Regions from separate parts of the Sulfurovum sp. TSL1 genome, predicted to be linked through region 1. Evidence: riboswitches for the same ligand, from Rfam matches in the RefSeq annotation. Region 1 holds a riboswitch; the other holds the start of a gene.
The links. Region 1 has a riboswitch for cyclic di-GMP ahead of LDM98_RS03760 (SpvB/TcaC N-terminal domain-containing protein). Riboswitches for the same ligand answer to the same signal wherever they lie in the genome.
Positions count from the first base shown of each region.

Region 1 (4,432 bases):
TATAGCTGTATGTGATCGTATTCCCGTAAACATCAATTGATTGTGTCAGTGCCCAGTGTGAGATATCGCCATCTGCGTTGGTAAGCACAGCATCATTATCCACACCTGTACCGTTACCACCATAATAACTTTTTGTACCGTTCTTAGCTGTCACTTCCCACCAGTAATTACTTGGTTTATCACCGTGTCTGATGATCTTATTAAATGACCCTTCTACCCTTGGATGAAATACTTTTTCAGCTGTTCTTGGTATCGGAGCACTCCTATGTGCCATAGGACTAAGCTGCTGTCCACCTATCGTATAGGTTTCCGTCTCATCTTTACTGTTATATCTTGGCACACCCCAGCGTGTATCAATTCCGATACTTGGCGTAGAGAGGTTCCATCCAAGTCCCATCCATGAATTCGAAGCACCCGAACTGTAACTTACGCCAAGCTGCGGCGCCATCCCCTGTCTTCCTGCAGGGATCTCAATAGGATAAGAGAGTTGTGCATCACCCATACTAGAAGCTTTAGGCGCTTCTATTAGATTGATCTTTGCACCAGGATTGGCTACTTTAAGATCTTTGATCTGTGTCGCGCCGTAGGCTTTTGCCTGTGGTGCATCGGGTGTTTGTATAACGGCATTGATCATATCTGTGAAGTGATCTGTTTTAGAGGTGATCACACCTGCTGCACTTGCTACTTTTGGAAGCGGCATCCAACGTCCTGCCTCTTCATCGAAGAAGTAAGTCTTGACATCTTTGGCGCTTGTTCCTTTAGGAAGTTTACTCTCATCGTATGCGATTTCAAGATTGTTCTCTTTATCAAACTTGATACCGTGAGGCAAGAAACGATATCCCTCTGCATCTCCTTTAGTAACGTTAACCATACCCTGGTCAAGTTCTGGAAGATCACGTGTATTAAGGCTCAAGACCTTGATGTCTTTTTTTGTCTGTAGTGCTTCTCTTTTAATATTGAGCTTTGCTGTTTTGAACGCTACTTCTGCTCCCGTTTCAGCGGCTACTATATATGTTTTACCTCTGCTATCAGCATTTTTATCATTGAGAAGCTTGACTGCGTTTGTACTAAGCTGTACGGTTTTGCTTTTAGGTTCATACAAAGCAAAGTTTGTATTGATAGAAAGGGTTTTGGTAAGGGTTTTTCCATTTGAAAACTTAGCGACTACCTTTACATCTTTTGTGCTGTCTGCTTTCACCAGTGTTTCAAATGAACCTAAAGTACTTTTAACCTCTTTTCCGTCTACCGTGATCTTAGGTGATTCATTTTTATCTGATGTGACAAAACCTCTTACATACGCATAGTCACCATAGTAAAGCCCTGTTTGCGGTTGGAATGCTACAAGTTCAGGAGAAGTATCTTTTGATTGAATGTTGTCATTGAGTGTTAAAGAGAGTTTAATGTTTTTGATCTGATATGGTATAGGCAGGTCACCTTTCTCATGAGGAATGAACCGGATCTTGTTGGTACCGGCTTTAAGCCATTGAGGGTTGATCTCTTCAGTTACCTCTGTGCTCTTAGCCTGTTTTAGTGTAGGTGCGCTTGCCTGTACCAGTAATCCTCCCTGTGCCAATTCGTCATTGATCGCACGGATAACACTTGCTCCTCCGGTGACACCTGAAACTTCATAGCTCAATACGGCTTTTTCTATCTGTTCTGGCTGATATGCGATATCCATGGAGAAGGTACCGTTTTTTCTTAGATTTGCATCTGTACTAAGTACGGCCGTTTGCTCTTTTGCTTGATAGACTCTTTGGCTATCAAGCTGCACTCCGGCATCTGGGGTAAGAACAGTTTTTACAACGGTGTTAAGTTTAGTTCCTTCCTCAGTTTCAAATCTAATTTCTGCCAAACCTTTTGGTAAACTTTTTAAAGGGTTCAATGTCAATCTAATAGCATCAGTATCAACTATCTGTTTGAATGCAAAAGTATTCCAATCATTATCAAGGTTTGCTAATGATTGCGTATTCCATGAAGTTGCTGTTTCCCATAAACCATTGACTTTATATTCAACTGCAACCTGATAGTCACTTGATCCAAAGACGCTCATGCTTTTTAAAGAAACATCTTTAGAGAAAACTCTCTCAATTAAAACACTTTCTTGTAATGTATATAAAGTGTCTGTATCTTGATCGAATAACGAGGCATCTTCTTGCCCGTTCATATGGTACGATTTTATAAAGGCCTGTTCATTTAGATATTGTATATGTGTACTAGTATGTGTCGCTGCTTCTACAAAGCTAACTGTACTGGAAAATAAAAACAATGATGCGATCATAGGTGAAATAACAGGAGAGAGCTTTTTCATAAATTTGAACATTCTAAACCTTTATAATAATTACGTAACTATTTTTCTTTTAAGGTTTCTATACAAACTAAAATATGATTTACAGAGGTATGCTTATCGAAATTTTTTTATCCATAACTTTATCTGTGTTCAAAAAAAGTTTAAATAAAAAATAAGGAGTAAAGGATAAGTGCCTCACATCTTGTATTTTAGTTTTATAGTAAGGCAATCCGGCGGTCTAACGAGAGATCCGTGACTTTCCGTCCTTACTTCGCAGTAAGTTTGGCATATCCTTAAGAAGGCAAATAGTAACAAATTTAATATTAAATTAAGGTTGTATCTTAATAAATTCTTATATTTTTTTTCTTTTTATATGTCATACAATATATAAGTTTAAGTATACTGAAAGGATTTGTTCCCTCACTACTCAAACAATATCTGAGTTCTAGTTAAATTGGGGAATTTTGGCAGAGTTAAATAACTGGATAGTCTGAAAATACGTAATTTAGGGGCCTTTGGTGGCGGACAGTGAGGGATTCGAACCCTCGGTACCCTTACGAATACGCATCCTTAGCAGGGATGTGGTTTCAGCCAACTCACCCAACTGTCCTTGTGTTTTTGTGGATGAGATTATAATTAGATTGGGTTAAATAGAAGCTTAAAATAATCTCAATTGTTTTTAATTTTACTTTTTTTCACTTTGATCAATTATATTTTAGGAAAATCACAAAAAAACTGATTATCATTACATCTAAAGATTTATACAACAAGGTTCGAAATGTTAAAAAAACTTACGCCTCTTATCGTACTGGGAATGTTTGCTTTAGGTGCATATCTTATGATGAAAGGTATGGACAATGCTGTCCATATGACCCAATCAAAAAAAGAGATCAAAAAGTAGAAATGACTTTGAGGATCTCTTCTACTTTACTTTGCGGGTCACTGTCTTTATAGATAGGTCTTCCTACAACAGGGTAGTCTACTCCTTCTTCATTTGCAAGATCCAGCGTCGCCACACGCTGCTGATCTCCGGCATCTTCACCGAAAGGCCTGATGCCAGGACAGAGCGTCAGGAATTTCTCTGACGTAGCATTTTTAATGGCCCTGCTCTCAAAGGTAGAACATACCACACCGTCCAAACCGTTTTCATAACTCATTTTTGCGAACTGCTCCGCTTTTTCGTCTATGCTTTTTTCGTAGATGCTCTGGAAGTTCGCTTCATCAAATGAGGTCAGTGCGGTCACAGCCAGTACCAATGGACGGTTTTCATAAGATGCCAGTCTCTCCATCACTGTTTTCATAGCGACAGCCCCTGCCGAGGCATGGATGTTGAACATGTTGACGCCGAGTTTGGCGATCTCTTCTGCTGCATCTGCCATAGTGTTGGGGATATCGTAAAGTTTGAGGTCTAAAAATATCTTGAAATCAGGATTGATCGCTTTGAGTGCTTCTATAAAAGGTTTCCCGTCACGGATGTAGGCACGAAATCCTACTTTCATCCAAACATTGTACGATTTGAGTGACTCAGCTAGGGCCAAATTCTCTTCAGCTGACGGCAGATCAAGTGCTACGCATAGTTCCATGGTTTAAACCTCTTATCTTTTAGTGGTATAATAATATCAAAATTTTAATATATAAGGACTAAACACACATGTTTGGAAGAGAAACAAAAAGATACGATATCGTTCAATCTGTAATGGATACATACAACTACGCTAAATTCACCACTTCTAAAGGGGTGATCTGGGCTAAGCTTTTTAAAGATGATGCACCTAACACGGTTGCGAACTTCGCTCACCTTGCAGAAACCGGATTCTATAACGGTCTGAAATTTCACAGAGTGATCCCTGGGTTTATGGCACAGGGTGGTTGTCCGTATTCTAAAGACAATCCGGCTATGGCTGGTACAGGTGGACCAGGATGGCAGATCGACTGTGAAACGGATACAAGTACGCATCCACACAGAAGAGGGACACTCTCTATGGCACACGCAGGACCGAACACAGGTGGAAGCCAATTCTTCATCACTTTTGTAGCAACGCCACACCTTGACGGTGTTCACACAGTATTTGGTGCGATCGACGAAGACGATACGGAAAGTTTCATGGTGCTGGACCAGATCCAACAAAATGATGACATCATCAG
Region 1 is NZ_BPFI01000001.1:768,265-772,696, forward strand. Features, by position in the region: gene LDM98_RS03760 (SpvB/TcaC N-terminal domain-containing protein) at 1-2,320, opposite strand, end outside; cyclic di-GMP riboswitch class I at 2,509-2,584, opposite strand; tRNA gene LDM98_RS03765 (tRNA-Ser) at 2,807-2,897, opposite strand; gene LDM98_RS11755 (hypothetical protein) at 3,066-3,188, shown strand; gene pyrF (orotidine-5'-phosphate decarboxylase) at 3,178-3,870, opposite strand; gene LDM98_RS03775 (peptidylprolyl isomerase) at 3,939-4,432, shown strand, end outside.

Region 2 (4,432 bases), 710 kb from region 1:
GTGCCTCTTGTCCATTATTCGCGATGGTGACCTCTATACCGAGTCGACCGAGTACATTGAGTATCAGCTTTTGGTTGATCTTATTATCTTCTGCAACCAGCACATGTACATTTTTAAAGGCAAGATTCTCTTTCTTCTCTGAACTATCCTCTTTATCATTCAGCATTCGAAGTGTTTTTGTAAAGTTCACAGGCTTATAGAGTATCTTATCTATTCGTGATGTGTATCGCTTGAGATTTTTTTTCTGGTCTCCTGTGGATATCACAATGATCTTTGTATCAAGGTCAAGGAACGGTTGAAGTTCGTCATCTCTCTGACGGAATTTATGGTCAATAAAAAGAATATCAGGGAGTTGAGAGGTACCTTTTAATGCCAAGAGTGATTCATCGGTATAACGCTTGATAGTGGCTCCGGTGTAAGCGATATAGGTTTCAAGGTTTTTATTGATATAGTACTCTGTATCGAGATGTGAATTAAGAATACCAACGGTGCAGGCACTCATATCCTCTACTTCTCTTTGTACCGCGCTCTTAGGTTTTTTCAGTGTCAGGGTGAAATAGAAGGTAGAGCCTTCATCTTTGACACTTCGAATGCTCAGTTTCCCTCCCATATGGTCTATGAATTTACCTGATATAGAGAGTCCCAGACCCGTACCTCCGTACTGTCTGCTTGTACTGACATCTGCTTGTGAAAATGCCTCAAATATTTTTCCCTGTTGCTCCTTGGTAAGACCGATACCTGTATCAGACACTTCAAAATTGACGTTTACTTTATCCTCATCCTCAAAGAGCTTTTTGATCGATACACTTACTTCACCGTTTGTAGAAGTGAATTTAATGGCATTACTGACAAGGTTCACGATGACCTGAGAGATCTTCGTAGGATCCCCTATCAGCAGTGTAGGCAGTGTCGGATCCAAAAAGATGTTAAAGTCAATATGGTTTTCAGCCGCTTTGGCCGCATAGGATTCAACCGCTGATTCAAAGGTATCTACCGGATCGAATTCTATGGCTTCGAGTTCTATTTTCTGTGCTTTGATCTTGGAGAGATCAAGAATATCATTGACGATGGTCAGAAGATTGTCGGAACTCTTCTCTATCACTGAAATAAATTCAGCTTGTTCCTCTGAAACATCTGTCTCTTTGAGTAATTGTGTAAATCCAAGAATACCGTTGAGAGGGGTACGTATCTCATGGGACATACTGGCAAGAAAGAGGTCTTTGGTCTGATTCCCGTCTTTAATGGTCTTGAGCAAAAAACGATAGATATGATCCACCTTACCGTTACGGATCAATCTATGAAGCTCATTTTGTTGGTTTTCATTCAGTACCAGTTTGATATCTCTTAAGGTCTCCTCGGAGATCTGTGTATCATTTTCTATCTTGGAAACTAAACTGAAAAGTTTAAGCAGTACAAGCAATAAGATAACTGTTGCCCCTCCATACCATGCCAGAATCTCTCCGTGTTGCGTGACGGTTTCTTTATTGATCGCTTGGATCTGATGACGCAGTAGGGATTGTACTTTGTTGAAATAATCCATTTTTATATCTATCTGGTTTGACCAACCAAGAGGGGAGACTGAGTATCTTCCTGATCTTGATTCATAGGAGATCATGTCGCGTGCTTCAGACATGATAGTGTTGAACTTTTCCACAGAAAGCAGTTCGCTGAGTTTTAAGGCTACGGCACTGTCTGCAAGGGTATAAAACTGGGGTAAGGTATCTTTGTGTATCAATTGCTCCCAAAATTCTCTCTCTTTATCACTTATGCTTCTGGATCCAAGTAAGATAGAAGAGATCAGTATATGTTCCTGTACAGTGTTCTCCTTCAGTGCCGTATACTTTTGGTACATCATCAGATAACTTTTCTTTTCCTCAGACCTTTCTGCAGCAGTAACTTCCTGCACTATCTGGAACAATGGATTAAAGACCTTATCATGGTAGATCTCGCTAGCGTTATCATGTAAATCATCTACATCTCGACGCACCAGTTCTAACGCTTCAGTAGCCTGCTTGATATAGGTACGATAGCGTGTAAACTGATCGTCCTGTTTGGTAAATGCATCAAACTCCAATAGATATTGATCGGTCTTCAACCTTGACTCTTTGAGTTTTTTTAAGTCTTCTTTGTTCTGTGTGACCAGGTAGGTAGCACTCTGTACTCTTTCCTCTATCATATGTTTCATAACTGACTCAAAATGTTTTACAAACGAAGAAACCTCCGCACTGTTCTGTGCCGTTGCATATCTTTGATAAGAGAGATAGGTATAATACGATGTCACTCCTGATATCCCTATAAGGATAAGTATAAGCAGAGTGAGTATTAATTTGTTTTTCAATATCTTCATGTTAATCCTTTTAGCAGCTTCTGCTACGATAAAGTGTTCGTGGTATGAGTATCAATAAAGAGGATTGAGATATAGGTTTGATGGTATTTCTGAGACTATGATTCATAGAAGACCCCTTTATTATTCTTTAAAAGTATTGAAGCATAAAGTGTAGATAGAATTACGTAGAATAGTCCATAGGTATATTCTATTGTGTAGTCTGGCGATCTTTTTTATAAAGACCCATGACTTTCTGCCCTTGTTTCACAACAAGTTTAGCTTTTCAATCTTTTTACCTTCATGGATTATACTCAGTAAAGATTTAAAAAGAGTTATAAGTGATCATTTTAATTTGTGATTGAAATCATTCAGTAGAGAAGATGTCAAATAAAACCATATAGTTTGTCAGTAAAGATCGGGGTTGAAATGATTTAGACCGTGTATAGTAGTGCTTTTATGGGCTACATTAAAACAAATAGAGTAAAATGTCGATACTGATAGAGCAAAGGAAAAAAATGAGCATAGATAGAGTATTGATGGATAGAAGCGGAGGGAAATGTGAGTTGTGCGGTTCTGAAGAGGGACTTACGGCTTACGTAGTGGCACCAAAAGATGAGGCTATTGTGATCTGTAGTACCTGTGCAGCCTCCATAGATGATCCGACAAAGGATGAAAAACATTGGAACTGTCTGCATGACAGTATGTGGAGTACTGAGCCTGCAGTACAGGTCGTGGCATTCAGACTTTTGACTCAACTGGGTGCACAGGACCAGCTTGACATGATGTATCTTGAGGAGGATGTAAAAGCATGGGCAGAGGAAGGTTTAGCCACTGAAGCACAAGAACCTACACGTGATGCCAATGGTACGATCTTGCAAGAGGGTGATTCTGTGAGCATCATCAAAGACCTTCCGGTAAAAGGTGCAGGTTTTACCGCTAAGCAGGGAACGACTGTGAAAAATATCCGCATGGTACCGGGTGACCCTACCCATATACAAGGTCGTGTGAACGGGACAATGATCTTTATCATTTCGGCATTTTTAAAGAAACTGTAGTATTTTTTGTTGATATCACTATAAGTTACATAACAAACCAATAATTTAAGACGTTCAATAAGGATACACCATGATGAGGATCATTAACTATTTTATAGAGAATAAAAGTCTTAATTATGTATTGCTCATTTTTATCCTTTTTTTAGGCATAAACTCTTATTACAATATCCCCAAAGAACTTTTCCCTGAAATCGCCTTGGATAAGATCGCGATCAGGGGTGCTTATGCAGGTGCCAGTGCTGACAATCTTGATAAAATGGCAGTGCGTGATATCGAAGATGAACTGGGCAACATACAGGGGATAGAGAAGATCGAGACCGTGATCAAATCAGGTACTTTTTCTATCGTTCTTGATCTCAATGATGGCGCAGACAAAATAGATGCTCTCAATAAAGCCAAAGATGCCATCGCACGCAGCCGACAATATCTTCCTTCGGATATGACCGAACCAACGGCAGAGCTGCTGATGCACAACCGGCCGCTTATCAGACTTTCTCTCTCCTCTGAGCATATGACCAAAGGCCAATTGATAGAAACGGCCAAAGAGGTAAAATCCAAAATTGCCAGAAATCCTTATGTCAGTGAAGTACAGATCTACGGTGATGCAGATCAGGAGGTTTCCGTACAGATCAATGAAGAGGCTGTAAGAGCCTATGGTTTGGACCCGGCTACGCTGATCGATGCCATCTCAAAAACCTCTTATATCTATCCCATAGGGGATATCAAGCAAAGTGGCAATTATATTTTCCTCTCTACAGTACACGGTAAAGACAACAAAGAAGAGTGGGAATCAGCACTGATTAAAATAGGAGAGAAGCAGGTGAGGCTCGGTGATGTTGCCCAGGTCGACATCACTTACCCTCAAGATACAACACTTTCGACGTTTAATGGACGGAACAACATTACCTTGGTCATCTCAAAAGGGCCTGAGGGAAATGCGATACATATTTCCAGAGACCTGCAAACCTATGCCAAAGAACAACTCTCCAAAGAGTTCCCGGATGTCTATTTTGATTTTTACCAGGACAGCTCAAAACCCGTCGAAGACCGG
Region 2 is NZ_BPFI01000001.1:54,872-59,303, forward strand. Features, by position in the region: gene LDM98_RS00280 (ATP-binding protein) at 1-2,347, opposite strand, end outside; cyclic di-GMP riboswitch class I at 2,538-2,616, opposite strand; gene LDM98_RS00285 (alkylphosphonate utilization protein) at 2,842-3,381, shown strand; gene LDM98_RS00290 (efflux RND transporter permease subunit) at 3,452-4,432, shown strand, end outside.
Region 2: it holds a riboswitch for cyclic di-GMP, as region 1 does, so the genes downstream of both, LDM98_RS00280 (ATP-binding protein) here and LDM98_RS03760 (SpvB/TcaC N-terminal domain-containing protein) in region 1, are expected to answer to the same signal.